DNA from 3 places in the Sporosarcina sp. Y1004 genome. Region 2 is predicted to be linked to each of the others. Evidence: riboswitches for the same ligand, from Rfam matches in the RefSeq annotation. Region 2 holds a riboswitch; each other region holds the start of a gene.
The links. Region 2 has a riboswitch for S-adenosylmethionine ahead of AC25Y6_RS08065 (O-acetylhomoserine aminocarboxypropyltransferase/cysteine synthase family protein). Riboswitches for the same ligand answer to the same signal wherever they lie in the genome.

Region 1 (6,756 bases), on a different contig from region 2:
GCAAAATGGAAGTTATTTCAAAGGTTCCACTTGAAAATAGTAGGGATCTTAGCCTAGCTTATTCACCAGGAGTTGCAGAACCGTGTATAGAGATTGCCAAAAACCCCAACGCAGTATATGACTACACAATCAAAGGGAATTTAGTAGCAGTGATTACAGATGGATCTGCTGTGTTAGGTTTGGGTGATATTGGACCAGAAGCGGCACTTCCTGTAATGGAAGGTAAAGCTCTATTGTTAAAGAGATACGCCAATATTGATTCGTTCCCAATCTGTTTAGGTACAAAAGATGTGGACACCATCGTCCAAACAATCAAAGCTATAAGCCCGACATTTGGCGGAATTAATTTGGAGGACATTTCAGCCCCGCGCTGTTTTGAAATTGAAAAGAGATTACGCGAGGAATGCAATATCCCAGTATTCCACGATGATCAGCATGGTACTGCTATCGTCGTTGCCGCTGGATTAATTAATGCTATGAAAGTCGTCAAAAAAAATATGGCAACCCTTAGAATAGCTGTAAATGGAGCTGGTGCCGCCGGGATTGCAATTGTAAAACACCTGCTGAACATTGGTTTTGAACAAATTGTCATCTGTGATTCAAAAGGCATTATTTACACCGGCCGTCCTGAAGGCATGAATCCGACTAAAGACGAAATTGCACAAATTACAAACCCAGACGGTCTACAGGGGTCTTTACAAACCGCTATGACAGGTGCTGATGTCTTTATTGGCGTTTCTGCTGCTAATATTTTATCAAAAGATGATATCGACTGCATGAATACAGATCCAATTATCTTTGCTTTAGCTAATCCCGACCCTGAAATTGCACCTGCTTTAGCGAAGGAATTAGGGGTACGTATTATGGCAACAGGTAGATCCGATTTTGCAAATCAAGTGAATAATGTGCTTGCATTTCCAGGTATTTTCCGAGGCGCTCTAGATGTGCGTGCAACCGAAATCAACGAAAGCATGAAGCTTGCAGCTACTTTTGCCATTGCTTCTGTCATTGACGATTCCGATTTGCATGAAGACTATATTGTTCCTGATCCTTTTGATGAACGCGTTGTAAAAGCGGTCACAGAAGCTGTGAGTAAAGCGGCAATAGAATCAGGGGCTTCTGCCCTTTCGCTCGCTGTCCATTAAATAGAACCAGTATAAAAACGTCGTAAAAAAGGGATACCTCCCTTTTTTCGACGTTTTTTTCAACTTTCCGCATTTTTCTTCATTTCAATTTGGAGACTGCCGTTTGTACTTCAGCAAAGAATACGTGTTCAACTTTACCAACACCCTGCTTTTTTAATTGTTCGTACAACCACTCTTCCGTCAGATTCAGCTCTCTTAAATTCCTTTTGGCAATTTTCCCTTCTGCAATTAGTTCAGTCGGAATATATTTGGGAGCAGGAGCGCTAGCATTTACGTCTTTTTTTGTAGCCCCTTGTAATTCCACTTTCTTTAAGACACTTAACTGTCCATTTGTTTCAAGAAGCGCATAATGGACGTCTGTATATGAAAAAATACTTTGTTCACGCAACATCATCGTTAAATCATTTAAATGCAGACGTAATTTCTTCATTGACTCTTCAACGAGTTTTCCTTCATATATGACAATAGTCGGCTGATCATCTAGTATTATTCGTGCTTTCTTAGATTTAAATGCAATATAACTCATTAGCATTGTCAAAGATGCCCACCAGATCATTGAAATCACCCCATTTAAAAATGGCGTTCTAGATTCTCCTGCTATATCTGCTGCAATTGACCCAATTGTAATACCGGTAACATAATTGAAAAGTTAGCTGAGAAATTTGCTTTTTCCCTAAAAACCGGGCAAGTATAAGAAGGACTAGAAATGCAGACGTTGTCCTAATGATCATTTCCCAAAAATCCACTTCTAAAAATTTATCCAAAACCACACCTCCACTATAGAGGAAGTGTTCCATTATTACCTATCGCCTATACATGTTAGTATCTTGAAGTTTAATTATTAAAAAGAGAGCACATCCAATAGCCATGTGAAATGACTGTTGGAAAGCTCTCTCTGTATCAATTACCATGTTTGGATTCAAATCAAGTGAGCGTGACCTGTTCATTCAGTATTTTCCTCTTTTTCTTCCTGCTTGTGATTCAACATGAAACGTGTCGAATTTTGTTCCTGTCCGCTCAGTACTTTAGGAACGCGCGAAGTTGTCGTATTATAGCTGCCTTCTATTTTTCTTGTTAAAAAGGATGTTCGCTCGTAAAGGGCAGAGCGGAGATTATCCAGTTGTCTTACTACCTTCTCCAACAATCCCTCTTGGTTGTCCAACCTTATGATTACATCCTTTTGAACGTTCTTATGCTGCGAAAATTGGTCAGATAATCGCTGTTGCTGATTCATCTGCTCATTTATTTTAAAGAGTACTTCCTCGTTTGCAGATGTAATTATTTCAATGCGCTTTATAATTTCTTGATTTGATTGACTTATACCCTTTACTTGCACATTACAATCCTGATTCGAATTTCTCAGGTTCCAAAACCTCTCAAGAAGCACTTGATTCTTATCTTCTAATTTCGAAAACGAATTTTGTGCTTCCTTCTCAAAACTTTCACGACGGATATCATTTTCTTTTAATCCCGATAGTTGTTCATGGATTGATATCATTCGATTTGATTGTGCTTTACTTTGTCGTTTCAGTAAGTTCTCCATCATATTAAACCGGCGGTTGGTTGTTTCGGTCGCTTCCTTCTGTTCTTTCATCCATTCCGCTAAAGGGTCTATTTTGAAGTGTTCTTGATTTTGATTTTTAATGTCCTCATTATTTTTAAAGACATTCGGATGCCCTTTTTCATTGATAAACAACCCCACACTTTTTCCCCCTTTGTCGTATTATCTTATGCACTATACGATAAAAAGGTCATTAAACAGTTATTCCCACACATAAGGCGTTTCTTGATAGACATAATAATTAAGCCAATTTGAGAAAAGCAAATGAGTATGTGAGCGCCATGTGTTCAAAGGTTCTTTAGTGGGATCATCATTCGGAAAATAGTTTTGTGGTATCTCAATGTCTACCCCTCTTTTAAGGTCACGTGCATATTCCTCCGCAAGTGTATCCGCGTCATATTCCAAATGACCTGTAACCATAATATGTTTGTTGTCTTTGGAAAGGACTATGAAAGCTCCTGCATCTTCAGACTTGGCGAGTAGAAGTAAACGAGGATCATTTTCAATTTCTTCTATTGAGACAGACGTATAACGTGAATGCGGCGCTCTGAATTCATCATTAAAGCCTCGTGAAAGATTGATGGTAGGATCGGATAAACGATGTGTAAAAACGCCTGAGCATTTTTTCGGCAATTCAAATTTTCCAATTCCATAATGATGATAAAGAGCTGCTTGAGCACCCCAACAAATATGTAAAACTGATGTTACATTTAATTTTGACCATTCCATAATTGCCATTAATTCTTTCCAGTAGTTAACATCTTCAAATTCCAAATGCTCAATAGGTGCACCGGTAATGATCAAGCCATCGAAACGGCGATGTTTCACTTGTTCAAATGTCGCATAGTATGCATCTAGATGTGTTTTACTAACATTTTTCGAATCATGTGTTGCTGTATTCAAAAATGTAACATTTACTTGCAACGGTGTATTTCCCAGCAATCGTAGTAGCTGTAACTCAGTTCTTTCTTTCTCAGGCATTAAATTTAGAATTGCAATAGTCATAGGACGTATATCTTGAGATGTTGCACGATCTTCATCCATCACGAATATTTTTTCCTTCTTCAATAGTTCTACTGCCGGTAATTGTTTCGGTATATTGATTGGCATTTGTCGTATCCCCTTTTCGATTTTATATGTATGATTTTTTAAATAGCGGTAGGCTCCTGCAACTCGATGCAATTCATCTTGAAAACCTTATAACTTCCTACCTTTTTAAAATATAAAAAACCCTTTTTTCTGTATGATAAGAAAAGAGGGTTCTTTTTAGGCTCTAAGCTCTTATCTCTCAAGAATTGATCTTGTTGGAGGTAGCACCTTCCTGACTAGGTCAGAGGTTGCTGAAGCTTCACAGGGCCAATTCCCTCTACTTCTCTTGATAAGAATATTTAATTAACTTCCATTATACTACTTAACTTACTATTGTAAAAGGTCTTTTTCTATTGCAAAAATTTTCATCGGATAAATCCCTCTTATAAAGCCACCTTAACAAAGTACTTATTGAAATGAAAGGAGCTGTTACAATGGGGAGAGATGACAACAAAACTGGCGGGAACAATGCGCGTTCGTTACCGCAGACACCGAAAAACCAAAAAATTAAACCTGGTGACATGAGTGAAGAAATTGCTCGCGAGTTTGCTGAACTGAGTTCCCTGAAACCAAAGCGAGAACGTATGAATCCAAATGCAAGAAAAAGAAAATGAGTAAGTAAAACGATGAACCCTCGCGCCAGCGTCATGCTGACGCGGGAGTTTATTTATACTCAGTCTGCGTTCTGCGCTTGCTTTAAATCTTCCTTTATCCCCTATAATCGCTCGGGATGCTGCCTTCCTTTTCTACTTCCACATTCCATGCAACAATTGTTGTACTGTCTCGTACATTTTGTCTCTCAATTTCCGTTAACAACTGTGAAATACCTTCATCGAGTTTTTTTCATTCAGCTCAGCAACAAGATTTGATGGATTCGAAAAAGGTTCACCTGGGCATTCCACCAAACCGTCAGTCGTCAAAAAAATAAGGTTGTTACCTTTTCTCAATTCTCTTGTTCCTGAAGTGTAGCATGGTACTGCTTGCTCAAACGTATTCACCTGACCAATCCACTCGAAGAATTGCCTTTGGTTGAGTTGAAATTGGTTCAGCGCAATCAGATCCGGATGTAATACGTATACTAGGCAATCTCCAACGGAAAACCACCATACATAATTAGCTTTCCTCACTACGATAAGACAAGCCGTTTCTCCTGTGACACACCTGCATTTGTCCAAAAACTTCTTGGATTGAAAAATCTCAAGGAGCTTTACTTCCAAATATTTAAAATCAAGAAAACCCTTTATGTTTATAATCTCTACAAAATCACTTTTAAACTGTTCAAGTGTATCAATGACAAGTTTCGCACTTTCGGCACTTTTATGTGCATCCAAAATAGCCGCGAATTCCCAATCCTCATTTTGCCAAATAACAAAGCCATCCTCGTTCTTGGTTTGTCCCGCTGAAGAATTGCCTCCAAAACGACCAACTGCCATCCGATTAACCCACCGAACATCCCGTTCATCGATAAAGTCCTTTTCACTTCCAACCCAAGAGTGATTATTCATGAACGCTCGACCAATCGATATGGCCTCACTTCATAACCCTCATAGGCAATCGTCTCTTTATTCAAGGCATCCTTCACTCTAGAAACGAATTGCGGGCGTTTTATCCAGTCTTCTACTTGTTCTTTATCAAAGTCAACAAATTGTACGTCAATCGTTTCAGGAGGCTGTGCAGCCGGCACACCAGTAATGACTCTCCCACGGAAAACTATAGAGATGATACCCGCCGTGATATTTTGATAAACGCCGACCATGTCACCGATTTCAGCGTAGATGCCTGTTTCTTCTAGCACTTCCCGTTTAACCGCTTCTTTTAACGTTTCACCTGGCTCAACTCGTCCACCCGGCATTTCATATGTATCATTTCGGTGATTGTTCCGTACAAGCAATACCTGTCCTTCCTCATTTACAATGTAACCACTAACAGCAACAATCTGTTTAGATTGCCCATAATCCCCTGTCGAAGTGAAAAACTCTTCATTTGATGAGGTATATAACGAACCGAATGTTTTTCGATGTCTTTGCGCTTGTGTATGCATTTCAGAAGCTCGGATGGCGGCATCCACCGTTTCATAATGTGCTCTGCTATCGTATGACCATAATGCCATAATCTCCGTCAGTTCTTCATCAACCCACCGTCCAACCAGCTGCGCCCCATGCGTCAGCTGATTCGGAAGCAAATAGGTGTGGAAAAACTGTGTAAACGTTTCGTACATCGGCGGTTCTATCTTGTACGTTTTTCTGCGATACAGCATATAATGATTCTCCCTTAAACAAATACATATTTAACGAGCATTTTTCAATAACCGAATTAGACCCAATGTGAAAACAGAAAAGAGTATTAAAGTGAATTTAGGGTCAATGATAGGTCTAAACTTAACTTTTTCCGAATCTATTTCATAGACACCTAGAGGTCGGATGGCAATACGCCCCCCCACCTCCTTCTCCTTGGCCTACCGAAGAGTTTCCAGTTTCTTCTGAATAACCCCCTCCTCCGCCAACGATATAATTGATTTTTGCTACAGGAAGAACTTTTTTGTTTTTAAATTCAACCGGTTCACCGAAAACCAACGATACGTCCCGCTGCCGTCTAAATTTTTCAAATATCCTTCCAACTGGTGATTGGTATACAGCAGTTTTTTCAGCGTCCATTTCTCTTACTCTCTTAATTTTTCATCATTACTGGGATTCCGTTTTAATATTGAAATTCAACTCTTACAGTAGCGTTAATCGTGATTTGTCCTTGTTCAATCGGAGTTGCCACTGCCATTTCCTTCGCTGAAAAAGAACGATATAAGATGGGTTCTGCTTTTAATTCTTCTACAATTTTAATTGGCTGAGGGTCAAGTTGCAGCTGCATTGTCGCAGCAATGGTTTGCGCTTTAACGAGAGCATTTTTCAATGCTAGGCTCAATGCTTCTTGATAATGAAGTTGTTCATCTTCAACAGTGAACTGAAT
Region 2 (6,756 bases):
CGCAGTATTCGCGACATCTTTTGGAGTTGCTACATCGCTCGGCTTCGGTGCTGTTCAAATTAATGCAGGCCTTCATTACTTATTTGACGTTAAAATTAATATCTTTTCTCAATTTGTCATCATCGGGGTCGTTACTATCATATTCATCGGTTCCGCTTGGTCAGGACTTAGCAGGGGTATTAAATATTTGTCGAATACCAATTTAGTACTTGCACTCGCACTTCTCGGATTTGTGGTTATAGCGGGCCCGACATTGCTTATTTTCAATATGTTTACTGATTCTTTTGGAGGCTATTTATCAAATCTCGTTCAAATGAGTTTTCGCACAGCACCTTTAGACTCCGGGGATCGTAGTTGGCTTGACAGCTGGACCATTTTCTACTGGGCTTGGTGGATCTCATGGGCACCATTTGTAAGTATGTTTATTGCCCGCGTTTCAAAAGGACGTACCATTCGCGAATTCATGATTGGTGTACTTGTTGCCCCTACGCTCCTTGGATCATTCTGGTTTTCAGCGTTTGGAACAACAGCCATCGATATCCAGAAAAGCGGCGTTCTCGATTTGGCGAAAGCCGATACGGAACTAGTCATTTTTGAAATGTTTAGTGCAATGCCTTTGTCTATCGCCGTTTCAGTATTTGCCATATTACTGATTGCTTCCTTTTTCATTACTTCTGCAGATTCAGCAACTTTTGTTTTAGGCATGCAGTCGACAAACGGTTCGTTGACACCCCCAAATACGGTTAAACTCATTTGGGGGATCATCCAATCGACAATTGCCCTCATTTTACTTTCTGTCGGCGGACTTACAGCCTTGCAAAACACCATTATCATCGCGGCGTTGCCATTCTCATTCGTCATGTTGCTGATGGTTGCCTCATTGATCAAAGCATTGAAAGTAGAAGCTAAGTTAATGAAGCTAAAAAAATGAGTTGAAAAGGCGATTCCTGAGATGGAATCGCCTTTTTCTTAACTTTTGATAAGAACCTTTTCACGTTGTCCAACCATATATAAGAAGTCTCCGATCAATGCGCTTGCTGTCGGATACATGCCTGCTCCCGGGCCAACAAGAGTAAGGGACCCTAGATAATCAGTTTCAACAATAATTGCATTATCAACACCGTCGACTCCATATAACGGATTGTCAGGACCAATCAGTACCGGTCCCACACTTCCTCGCAAGACACCCTTTTCATCAATTGAAATCTCCGCGATATGCCGATAACGAAGTTTCCCCTTTAATGCTTCCGCAACATCTTCAGTTTTAACTCCATCGATTCCGACTATCGGAATGTCTCGCCAATCAGGCTGGGTACCAAATGACAGTGCACTTAAAATCATCAGTTTTCGAAAAGCATCTTTACCACTAACATCGTCAGTCGGATCTGCTTCTGCATAACCGAGCTCTTGTGCTTCAAAAAGTGCAGTGTTAAATGGAACTTTCTCTTCCCGCATCTTTGTCAAAATGAAATTTGAGGTTCCATTTAAAATCCCTCTGATTCGTCGTACTCGATCTGCAGGTAACAAGTTTTTCACTGTACGGATAATTGGTACTCCACCCGCTGTAGTTGCTTCATAACCGACCTGAACGCCCCGGAATTCCGCATGCTTCAATAATGCCGGACCATGTGTCGCGAACATTTTCTTATTTGCCGTTATAATGTTTTTGCCCTTTTCGATTGCATCTGAAAGATACGTATAAGCAGGTTCCTCACCAACAATTGCCTCAAAGATGAAATCAATGTCCGGGTTCATCAGTATGTCCTGGATGTCTCCCGTCACTTTTACCCCTGGTGTTGCTAGACGTACTTTCGCTATATCGCGAACAAGGATGGCAACTATATCGATTTCACAGCCTGTTTGTTGCTTAATCTCATTCTTTCTTTCATTCAAAATTCTGTAAATCCCTTCACCTACAGTGCCGAAGCCGAGTAGAGCAACCTTGATTGACGGCATTTCGCCACCTCCATGGACTGCTTAATAACAAGTCCCCATTTTTCAGATTCTCTTAAATGGCTATAGGGCGTAACAAACTAAGACGATTGTCATAGCCATCTTTCTTCCAAAAATTATACTGTTACAGCGACTGCTGCTTCAATAGCCTGCGCTAAATCTGCAATAATGTCTTCTGCTGATTCAAGACCGACCGATAGTCTAATTAGTTCCTCGGTAACGCCTGATTTTTTCAAATCTTCAGGGCCAAGCTGCTGGTGCGTCGTTGAAGCAGGATGGATGATCAAGGATTTTGCATCGCCAACGTTAGCTACGTGCGACCAGATTTTAACGTTGTCAATTACGTTTCGACCAGCCTCACGCCCGCCTTTGATACCGAAAACGATAATGGAGCCGAAGCCGTTTTTCAAGTACTTTTTCGCAAGGTCATATGATGGGTGATCTTCGTTCCCAGTATACGTTACCCATTCAACAGATGGATGCTGTTTCAAGAATTCTGCCACTTTGATAGCATTTTCATTATGTCTTGTCACACGCAGATGCAGTGTTTCAAGTCCTTGTAAGAAGTTAAAGGCACTATCCGGATCTAAGCAAGGTCCAAAGTCTCGTAACAATTGAACACGTAGCTTAGTGGCAAACGCCGCGCCTGCAGTGTCAATTCCATAACGAAGGCCATGGTAAGATTCATCCGGCTCAGTAAAGCCTGGGAACCGTCCTTGTGTCCAATCAAACGTACCCGCATCAACAGCAACTCCACCGATTGTTGTACCATGTCCGCCAATCCATTTCGTTGCAGAGTGGATCACGACATCTGCACCAAATTCGATTGGATTTGAACCGTATGGAGATGCAAACGTACTGTCTATTAGAAGTGGTAGACCGTTTTCATGTGCAATGTCCGCAACCGCTTCAATATCAAGCACATGTAAACTCGGATTACCAATTGTTTCTGCAAATAAAGCTTTTGTTTTATCTGTAATCGCTGCGCGGAAGTTTTCAGGATCCGTTACATCGACAAATTTTACATTGATGCCGTAACGCGGAAGCGTATTGGCAAATAAATTATACGTACCACCATACAAATTGCTCGCCGCGACAATTTCATCACCTGCGCCTGCGACATTTAGGATAGAAAATGCAATAGCCGCCATTCCTGAAGATAATGCAACTGCCGCCGTTCCTCCTTCAAGAAGTGCTATACGTTCTTCAAAAACAGCGACGGTTGGATTTGTAATACGCGTATAGATGTTGCCTGCTTCTTGCAGTCCAAACAATTTTTGAGCATGTTCTGTATCACGAAATACGAATGATGAAGTTCTATGAATTGGAACTGCACGAGAACCTGTTACGGGATCGGGTTTTTGTCCACCATGTAGAAGAAGTGTTTCGGGTTTAAGTTTTGTCAAAGTCATTACCTCCAAAGTTTTTTAGATGGAATTGATTGTGATCTGCGGAGGCGCTGGGGGTATTTTGGAAATAAAAAATAACCCCCTTCGCTTAAGAAGAGGGTTACGCTTTCGCTTTTTCCTCCCCTTATCTTTCAGATCATCCGAACCGATCTGTAGGAAGTAGCACCTTTACAAGCTGGTCGCTTGTCGGTTGCCGGGCATCGCAGGGCCTATTCCCTCCGCCGCTCTTGATAAGAGTTTGTATCATTCAGTTTTCCATCTTGTGACATAGTATAGTAGATAGCGCGAGACAAAGTCAAGAGATTATTAAATAATTTTTCTGAACCTTGCGTTTACCTCTAATGTTACAATTAATTTACCAATGTTTTGGAGGAATGGTTATGTGGTTATGGATTACAAGTGTACTAGTTTCGGGATATGCCATCGGTTGCTTACATGGATCGGTTGTCGCACAGATAATTTCGGGCGTTAACCTAAAAGAAACCGGGGTGAAAAATGCCGGTGCTTCGAATGCCACAATCGTTCTCGGGAAAAAATTCGGCGCACTGGTTGCTGCAATCGATATCGGTAAAGGTGCAGTAGCTGTCCTATTTGTGAGATATTTCGCAGAGAATGCAGGACTTCCAGGAGAAATTGTAGCTTTACTATTATTCCTCGCGGGTACTGCAACCGTGATTGGGCACAACTTCCCGTTTTATATGAAGTTCAACGGCGGCAAAGGAACCGCCACGATTATTGGCGTGCTGCTCGCCATCGACTGGAAGGTTGGACTCGTTGGTTTTGCATTATTTGTCATCGTGGCGATAGTAACAGACTTTCTCGTGTTTGGCGTGCTGATGCTGTACGTGACGCTCATCGCGATGGCAGTTTGGGCAGAAGGATACGGGCCCATTATAGCGGCAGTATTATTATTCGGCATCGCAATTTGGAAACATATCGAGAACTTCCGTCGGATGAAAAACCGTAGCGAGAAACAGGTTTCTACAGTTTTTAAAAAGAAAACATCTAAAAACTAAGGATTTCCCAATAATTAGGAAACAGAGGTGAATACACACCTCTACCCATTTGTATCATTCGTTTTCTTTAAACACTTTCTTTACAACAGCAATAATGAAATCTACATCTTCGTCAGTGCAGGACAATGGCGGACTGAGTGCTAAAATATTATTATAACCAGCTACCGTATCGCCATTTCTTCCGATAATAAGTCCATTTGCCTTGCATTCCCCGATAATTTTGGCGACACGCGCATTGGAAGCAGGTTCTTTCGTTTTCTTGTCTTCAACTAGTTCAATTCCTAAGAGGAAACCGAGACCGCGGATATCACCAACAAACGGGTGCTGCATTAGGCTTGCCAACTCTTTTTGAAGACGCTCACCAAGCTCGGCAGACCGTTCAATAAGGCTTTCGTTCTCAATAATTTCGAGGTTCTTCAATGCCACGGCACAAGCTGCAGGATTCCCGCCAAAAGTATTGATATGACGGAAGTGGCTATTTTCTTCACCTGTGTCAAACTTTTCGTAAATATCTTTTCGCACAGCTGTAACTGATAACGGTAAGTAGGCGCTTGTCAGCCCTTTCGCCATCGTAATGATGTCCGGCTTTACGTTAAAGTGCTGATGGCCAAATGCTTTCCCAGTTCGTCCGAATCCACAGATAACCTCATCAATGATTAGAAGGACGCCGTGGCGATTACAGATTTCTTGAACTTTTTCCAAGTAAATCGGATGTGGGATCAAGACTCCGCCACCAGTAATAAGAGGCTCCATAATAATCCCGGCAATTGTTTCTTTCTGCTCCCAAATAACTTTTTCTTCAAACTCTTGCGCACGTTGTATGTTGTATTCTTCAACCGATTGATTTGCTGGCCTGCGATAATTATCCGGTGGTGCAATATGCAGAAAACCTGGAACGAGCTGTTCATATTTATATTTCCGTAGAGCTTGACCAGTGGCTGAGAGCGCGCCCATAGAACTACCGTGGTAAGCCCTGTAACGTGAGATGAATTTGTAACGTGACGGTTCCCCGTTTTGCTGATGGTATTGACGTGCAAGCTTGAATGCCACTTCGTTTGCATCAGATCCGCTATTCGAATAAAAAAATACATAATCGCCGCCTAGCATGTCATTCAACTTTTCAGCAAGCTCAATGGCAGGTTCATGGCTTTGGGTCATAGGTGCATAGGCCAGTTTTTTCATCTGTTCATACGCAGCTTTCGCGAGTTCCTCACGCCCGTATCCGACGTTCACACACCAGAGTCCAGACATTCCATCCAAGTAACGATTGCCTCTATGATCGGTGATCCAAGCCCCTTTTCCGCTTTCGACGATCATCGGAGGATTCTTTTCATTGTAGGCGGAAATGTGATGCCATATATTTTGACGATCCTTTTCAACTAATGACGATGTATCCTTTATCACTTTTGTCATTTTCTTATCCCTCTTTCTCCATCAATAGTAGTAACAAATCAATTCCGATTACTTGGAAAGTCGAATGCAACACCTTTTTTGATATCTGTAGTTTCTGGCCATCTTTCTGACACCGTTTTAATTTTCGTGAAGAATCGAACAGTATCCGGCCCGAACATATGACTTTCACCAAATTTTGAACGCTTCCAGCCTCCAAAGTTGTGATAGCCTACTGGAATCGGAATTGGTACATTGACACCTACCATGCCGACTTCGACCTTCTCCGTGAATTCGCGGGCTGCAGGACCATTCTGCGTAAAGATCGTGACTCCATTTCCAAATTCATGGCCGTTTACCAAATCAATCGCTTCACCCAGATTGTTTACACGAACTACTATCCTTGCCGGTCCAAACACTTCCTGCCGATAAACCTCCATATCCGGTGTAACGTTGTCCAATAAAGTCGCGCCTAAATAGTATCCATTGCTATTTAGGCCTGTGTCGGGATTACGGCCATCTACACAGAGTTTTGCTCCTTCTAGTAAGCTGTCTTCAATGGATTTGAGTACCGCTTCTTTGGATTGTTGTGTGATGACCGGCCCAAAGTCGGCTTGTTCATCGTCATACGAACCCACTCTCAACTCTTCTACTTTCTTTATTAACTTCTCAACAAATATGTCGGCCGTCTTTTTACCAACAGGCATCGCGACAGACAGTGCCATACAACGCTGAGAAGCCGCTCCATACGCAGCCCCAAGGAATGAGTCAACTGCAAAATCGATATCAGCATCAGGCATGATGATCATATGGTTTTTCCCACCACCGAATGCGGCTACCCGTTTATGATGTCGACTGGCTTCCTCATAAATATATTCCGCCACTTTTGTGGAACCGACGAAACTGACTGCCATCACTTTTGGATGTGTGATTAACGCATCCACCGCTTCCTTATCACCATTCACCACACTCCATACCCCAGCAGGAAG
Region 3 (6,756 bases), on a different contig from region 2:
TTCTTAGCCATCAACCGCTTGGATGAACCCATGAAAAACATCTCGTTCGATTATACGTTAGGCCTCGATTCTGGGGAATTCATATGGGAAGGCGTTGAAGTGAACCTTTCCGAAACAGATACAGGAATCATTCAACCAAACCATGCAGTCCCATTCTCCCTCGGCATAACGCCTGAACAGGAAGCACTTATTGACACACTTGAACAGGATAACCAAGTCGTGAAGATGGATAATTTTAAATTTGAATCTGTAAAATGAAGAAAGCGTTGCAATGCTACTTATGATTGCGACGTTTTTAGCTGTTTCGCCTGAATAGTGGATGCGGGCGGTGGAAGCTTGCTGGGGACCGCTTATATATCGCGTGGACCGCCTGTATATGGAGAGAGACCGCTCGAAACTCGCGGTGGAGCGTCCATATATGGAGTGCGACCGCTCGAAGCTGGCGGTGGACCGCTCGAATGTGGATTGAGACCGCTCGTATATCGCGGAGGGCCGCCTGTATATGGATTGAGACCGCTGCTACCCGGCATAACGACGGAGAAATGGATTCAATTGGAGATGCAATGAAAAATTTGTAAAAAACATTAACGATAATGTGTCTTCTTGGTTTAAAGGATAGGGGCGAATCTAAAATCGAAAAAAAAGTGATTGATGAGGTTACGTTGTCTTATTTAAGATTCCAAATTCCTCAAGAAAACAGAAAGAATATTATTGTGTTCTTTTCCATTTTTCTATACGTGGCTGGAATGATTCCAATCATTGCTGTACCATTCTCATCCCTGTACTTTACTATAGCAATTGTACCCATTATTTTAATCCAGATATGGGCATTGCTTTATTTAATTGCCCCCTACAAGTTTGAGAAGTCTTATTATCTCTTCTTCGGGATATACGGGGTAGTCAATACGTTTGTGTTTTTCTTAGCAATACAAAAATTACTTTATCTCCATTTAGAATCAGTAGGAAAGACTCCTTTTATTATTGGATTTATACTGTTTATCGGCATATTGGTATCGATAAACTGGCTTAATATAAAGGCGCTTTACTCAGGAACGTACCATAAAATGCAACAGATGAAGAGTATTAACGTTCGCTATTTATCATTTGCGGGAATAGGATATGTAATTGCCCAACTCATATTAACATTCGTCTACAGTGAATCTGCAAAAATGATAATTTTCATAGTATTACTCTCACTATTATCACTACTCACGGCTTATTTTACAGTCTACATTCACCGATACTATTATATTAGTAAAAATATGGATCTCGTAAAACAGGTATACCCCTCTTTTGGTTTACCACTGAATGAAAGACAAGACGAATCTAAAAATAGTAAGAGAAAGAAGTGAAGATATGATTCCAGAGTTTACGGAAAATGATATTTTCAGGACTGTAACGCTTTTAGTTGTTCAATGGGATATGTAATCGTCCAACTTGCCTTATCACTCCTTTATAGTGAATCAGCAAAAAAACTTTTTTTATAAGATAAGAAAGGATAAGTTATTTCTTCCCAGGTCGGTGTCACCCGGCATAACGACGGAGAAACAGAATCAATTGGTGATGCTATAAAAAGTTGTAAAAAACATTAACGATAGTATTTTTTCTTGGTTTAAAGGATAGGAGAGAACCTAAAATCGAAAAGAAAAAAATTGATAAGATTGCGTTATCTTATTTGAAATTCCAAACACCTAAGGAAAACAGATCGAATATTATTGGGTTTTTCTTAATCTGCTTATATATGACTGGAATGCTTCCAATTCTGGGTGCGCCATTTTCGTTTACTTATTTTATGGCGGCAATTGTGCCGGTAGTTATCCTACAAATTTGGGCATTGCTTTATTTATTCGCCCCATACAAATTTGAGAAGTCCTATTATCTCTTTTTTGGTGTATATGGGGTTGTTAATACATATGTCTATTTTTTAGCATCGCAAAAATTGTTGTATTACAATGTTGGAGCGGTGGGGAAAGTACCTTTTATTATTGGGCTGTTTCTGTTTATCGGATTACTGTTGACGATTAATTGGCTAAATATAAAAGCCCTTTACTCGGGAACCTACCATAAAATGCAACAGATGAAGAGTATCAATATCCGTTGGCTGTCAATTGGTGGGATTGGATATGTGATAGGTCAACTTGTGCTATCACTCCTCTATAGTGATTCTGCAAAAATGCTTTTCTTAGTATTATTACTTTCCTTTGTCTCGATTATCACTGCCTATTTCTCCGTTTATATCCATAGATATTTTTATATTGTTAAAAATATAGATAGTGTAAAGCAGGTTTATCCAGAGTTTGGTTTACCACTGAATGAAAGACAAGACGAATCTAAAAAAAGTAAAAGATAGAAGTGAAGATATGATTCCAGAGTTTACATAAAACGGTACTTCCGTTATGTTGCAAACGTTGAATACAAAGTCAATCCTTGTTGGGGTGCAACATTGTAGTATATTCATTTATTTGCAGGTTCGCGGTTGACCGCCCATATATAGAGTAAGACAGCCCGAATCCCACGGTTGACCGCGTGTATATCGGGAGAAACCGCCCGAAGCTTGCTGTGGACCGCCCATAAAACCAAGCCAGTAGCTAAGTTGTTAGAAATCTGGAAATATAAATCCATACCTGCAATATAAATCTTTGTTTCTATAGTAAATTCACAGATTATCGACAGTGATTTTAAATTTATAACGCAACATACGAATTGGAAAAGTAAGAAAAGTGTTACAGATTTTGTATGCGGAGAAGTAATGGAGGTCTCGAATAAATGAAGAAAATAATGCTAAATATAAGAGAAGTATTGAAACAGTCCGCTTCGGAAATAAAGGCGAACTGGAAGTTAAGTCAGCAGGTACAAGGTAAAAGGAAAAAGATGACCATGTATGTATTGGTTTATATGAATATCGTTTTTTTGCTTCTCTACGCAAGCCTTTGTTCTGGTTCTATTCTTTATATTCTGTTTGGAATCATAGGCGGCGCAATCCTAGGAATTACGGAAAGTCCATATTGGTTCTTATTATTCCTACTGCCAATAGCCGCGCTGCCCTTTTTGTATTTCGTACATACCTTGTGGAAATCTCACTATCCCGACTTTAAAAAGGATTATTTAACAAAACATTCGATTCAAGTGCCTACAGAGGAATGAATTTTTCGAAGGTGGCCTTTTTGGTAGCCTACGGATTATATTCCTACACACGCCCATCTCTAAGTGGTTGACCGTCAATAAAACGGGGGGGAGACTGCCCGTATATCGATAGAGACCGCCCAAATCCGCCGGTAGACCGCTCAAATCTGGTTTGCGACCGCCCGAAGCCGCCGGTAGACTGCTCGAATCTGTTTAGCGACCGCCCGAACCCGGCGGAGGACCGCCCAAATATTGTTTTCAACCACCGATATCTACACCCCACAAAACCGACTCACTAACAGTCACTAAGTCACACAAAACGCTATCCAGAAAAACCGTTAAGAAGTAACAAAGAAACCCAACCAAATTTAAATCGGTTAATAATTAATAATCCTTAAGTACCAATAGCACCAATTCCACTCACTTACTCACCTATTTAAAAGTATTAACAATGCTGCTTACCTCTAGTTCTTTTATCACATGATATTAAACATTCAAACATCGTATATCTTACTCAATATAGTAAAAAATCACAAAATTATATTTTCAGACATTGACTTATCTAAATGGATAGACTAGTATGAATATCAATTACATAGCTAAAACTCTTATAAAGAGAGGCGGAGGGATTGACCCTGTGAAGCCTCGGCAACCATTGAACAGTGTTCAAACGGTGCCAATTTCAACAGATTTATTATGAATCTGACAGATGAGAGGTTTTGCACGCGATATTTGTCATGCGGCGACCTCTTCTTATAGGAAGGGGTCGTTTTTATATGACAGGGGCGTTTATTATAACGAAAAGGGGGATTATGATGACTGAGAAAAAAGTTGAATTGGCAACATTTGCGGGTGGGTGTTTTTGGTGTATGGTGCAGCCGTTTGATACGCAACCCGGTATTGAAAAAGTAGTTTCCGGTTATATTGGAGGCGTCACTGAAAATCCGACGTACGAGGAAGTGCGTGCGGGGGTTACGGGACATACGGAAGCGGTGCAAATCACATACGATCCGACAGTCTTTTCATACGAAAAATTAGTAGACCTCTATTGGCAGCAAATTGACCCGACGGATGCAGATGGTCAGTTTGGCAGTCGGGGAACTTCTTACCGCACGGAGATCATCTATCATAATGAGGAACAGAGACAAGTTGCGGAACGCTCAAAAGAAGCATTAATCCAAAGTGGACGCTTTGAAAAACCAATTGTCACAGAAATCGTTGAAGCAACTATCTTTTATCCAGCTGAGGACTATCATCAAGACTATTATCAAAAGAACCCAGAAAAATATAAAGTCTTCAAAGAAGAGTCGGGAAGAGCGCCCTTCATTCGCGAGAATTGGAATGAAAAATTGGTAGAGGCGTCACTTAAAAAGTAAATAGTTTTAAAGTATAGTTGACACATCGGAATAGATGGATTATTATGAATATCAATTACATAAACAAAACTCTTATAAAGAGAGGCAGAGGGACTGGCCCTTTGACGCCTCAGCAACCATTGAATTCATTCAAACGGTGCCAATTCCAGCAGATGTCGTTCGTCATCTGACAGATGAGAGGTTTTGCCTACAAACTACGTGTTTCGGCGACCTCTTAGTTCACAAGAGGCCGCTTTTTTATCTTTTTTCAGCAGAAGACTCTCACCTCTATAGGTGGGAGATGAATGTGGTTTTGTTATCCTGTTCAATGGGTGTCCAACCGCCCGCTGAACAAAGATAAAGCCTCCGGCGGATGTCACAGATTTTGAAAGGAGTTAATCGAGCAAGCTCGATTCAAAATCTGGACGCAATTACGCCGAGGCGTAATTGATTGCCAATCATCAGATTAGACGTTGTGACTTTCACTCAGTAAAAAAAAGGAGGATGCGCAATGGTTTTGAAAGTGAATGAGGATGTAGTTAAAATCGATGCGATTACGCAGGCGCTGAAAGGTTTGGATTTTGGAGAGGTACACATTACCATCCATGAAGGACAAATCGTTCAAATCGATCGAACTGAGAAAAAACGGTTCCCAGTACTGAAAACTGAAAATAAGAAGTGAAGCTGACCGGACAACCGGAGGCCTCTTGACTTTCACGATATTGTTCAAAGACAATATTGCGAATTGCTGGAGGCCTTTTTTGTATATAAATTAGAAATTTAGGGGGAATAGAAGATGAAAAAAGTGTTTAGAAATTTATTGCTTATTGCAATTAGTGTACTGGTATTGGCGGGGTGCGGGTCTGCATCTGCAGATGATGAAAAGAAGATTAAGATCGGCGCAACAGCGGGTCCTTATAGTGATCAATTGAAGGAAGGGATTATTCCTATACTTGAAAAAGACGGCTTCGAGGTTGAGATTGTCGAGTTCAATGATTATATCCAGCCGAACAATGCGCTAAATGAAGGAAATATCGACGCGAACTTATTCCAAAATAGAAACTATTTAGTGAATTTCAATGAATCCCATGACATGGACCTCGTTCCTGCATATGGCGTTCCGACTGCTCCAATTGCACTTTATTCGGACCAACATACAGCTCTTGAGGATGTAAAAGAAGGCATGACGGTGACGTTGCCAAACGACCCAACAAACCTGGCAAGATCTTTGAACATGATGGAAGACTACGGCTGGATCACAATCTCTGAGGATGTTAATCCGATAACAGCTTCCGAAAAAGACGTGGAAAACAATAAATACAACTTGAAAATCCAACCACTGGATGCGGCGCAAACACCTAGGTCACTCGGTGATGCTGACTTCGCATTCGTCAATGGGAACTTCGCTCTGGCATCAGGTTTGAAATTAACAGAAGCGGTCGATGTGGAGAAAACATCTGAAGATTACTTGATTTACTTGACGATACGAAAAGAAGACGAAGATAAGCCGTTTGCCAAAGCATTGAAGGCAGCGTATCATTCCGACGAATTCTATGAATACACGAAAGAAAATGCAGCGGGTTATGTGCTACCACCTTATCAAGCAGAAAAGGAGTGACTTAAATGATTGAAATCGTCAATGTGACAAAACAATATAAAGACGTGAAAGCCGTTGAAGATGTCACCCTGACCATTCAGCAAGGTGAAATCTTCGGAATTATCGGCTACAGTGGCGCCGGAAAAAGTACATTGTTGCGCTGCTTGAACATGTTGGAAGCACCGACGGCGGGGCAAATCTTCATCGACGGAAAAGAAATGACTTCATTGACGAAGAGAGAGATTAAGAAAGAACGTGTGAAGATTGGCATGATCTTTCAACATTTCCATTTGATCAGCTCGAAAACGGTCGCAGATAATGTCGCATTTTCATTGAAAGCTGCGGGCAAAAGCAAGAGTGAAATCAAGAAACGCGTCGCTGAATTACTTGACATGGTCGGCTTGTCGGATCGTGCGGGACATTATCCAGCTCAATTATCGGGTGGACAAAAACAACGTGTCGGCATTGCACGTGCACTGGCAAATGAACCGAAAGTGTTGCTATGTGATGAAGCAACCTCGGCGCTTGACCCGACAACGACAGCGTCCATCTTAGAATTGCTTCAGGAAATCAATCAGACATTAGGCATTACAATTGTCTTGATCACGCACGAAATGGCAGTCGTACAACAGATTTGTCACCGCATCGCAGTAATGGAAAACGGGAAAGTCGTTGAAGCAG

Region 1: linked by a shared signal. The riboswitch ahead of metA (homoserine O-acetyltransferase MetA) and the one ahead of AC25Y6_RS08065 (O-acetylhomoserine aminocarboxypropyltransferase/cysteine synthase family protein) in region 2 are both predicted to bind S-adenosylmethionine.
Region 3: linked by a shared signal. The riboswitch ahead of msrA (peptide-methionine (S)-S-oxide reductase MsrA) and the one ahead of AC25Y6_RS08065 (O-acetylhomoserine aminocarboxypropyltransferase/cysteine synthase family protein) in region 2 are both predicted to bind S-adenosylmethionine.

Annotation. Positions count from the first base shown of each region.
Region 1 is NZ_JBYHFQ010000005.1:85,365-92,120, forward strand. It holds gene AC25Y6_RS05355 (NAD(P)-dependent malic enzyme) at 1-1,145, shown strand, start outside; partial or broken gene AC25Y6_RS05360 (DUF421 domain-containing protein) at 1,225-1,876, opposite strand; gene AC25Y6_RS05365 (hypothetical protein) at 2,089-2,847, opposite strand; gene metA (homoserine O-acetyltransferase MetA) at 2,908-3,816, opposite strand; SAM riboswitch class I at 3,985-4,091, opposite strand; gene AC25Y6_RS05375 (hypothetical protein) at 4,230-4,409, shown strand; gene AC25Y6_RS05380 (PP2C family serine/threonine-protein phosphatase) at 4,605-5,300, opposite strand; gene AC25Y6_RS05385 (NUDIX domain-containing protein) at 5,297-6,052, opposite strand; gene AC25Y6_RS05390 (hypothetical protein) at 6,195-6,449, opposite strand; gene AC25Y6_RS05395 (SIMPL domain-containing protein) at 6,493-6,756, opposite strand, start outside.
Region 2 is NZ_JBYHFQ010000008.1:92,613-99,368, reverse strand. It holds gene AC25Y6_RS08075 (BCCT family transporter) at 1-931, shown strand, start outside; gene AC25Y6_RS08070 (homoserine dehydrogenase) at 970-1,956, opposite strand; gene AC25Y6_RS08065 (O-acetylhomoserine aminocarboxypropyltransferase/cysteine synthase family protein) at 2,070-3,359, opposite strand; SAM riboswitch class I at 3,484-3,599, opposite strand; gene AC25Y6_RS08060 (glycerol-3-phosphate acyltransferase) at 3,743-4,378, shown strand; gene AC25Y6_RS08055 (aminotransferase) at 4,433-5,791, opposite strand; gene AC25Y6_RS08050 (CoA-acylating methylmalonate-semialdehyde dehydrogenase) at 5,830-6,756, opposite strand, start outside.
Region 3 is NZ_JBYHFQ010000015.1:65,971-72,726, reverse strand. It holds gene AC25Y6_RS11745 (hypothetical protein) at 1-258, shown strand, start outside; gene AC25Y6_RS11740 (hypothetical protein) at 316-567, shown strand; gene AC25Y6_RS11735 (hypothetical protein) at 738-1,352, shown strand; gene AC25Y6_RS11730 (hypothetical protein) at 1,676-2,350, shown strand; gene AC25Y6_RS11725 (hypothetical protein) at 2,767-3,144, shown strand; SAM riboswitch class I at 3,729-3,839, shown strand; gene msrA (peptide-methionine (S)-S-oxide reductase MsrA) at 3,939-4,499, shown strand; SAM riboswitch class I at 4,569-4,679, shown strand; gene AC25Y6_RS11715 (YezD family protein) at 4,990-5,160, shown strand; gene AC25Y6_RS11710 (MetQ/NlpA family ABC transporter substrate-binding protein) at 5,275-6,096, shown strand; gene AC25Y6_RS11705 (methionine ABC transporter ATP-binding protein) at 6,102-6,756, shown strand, end outside.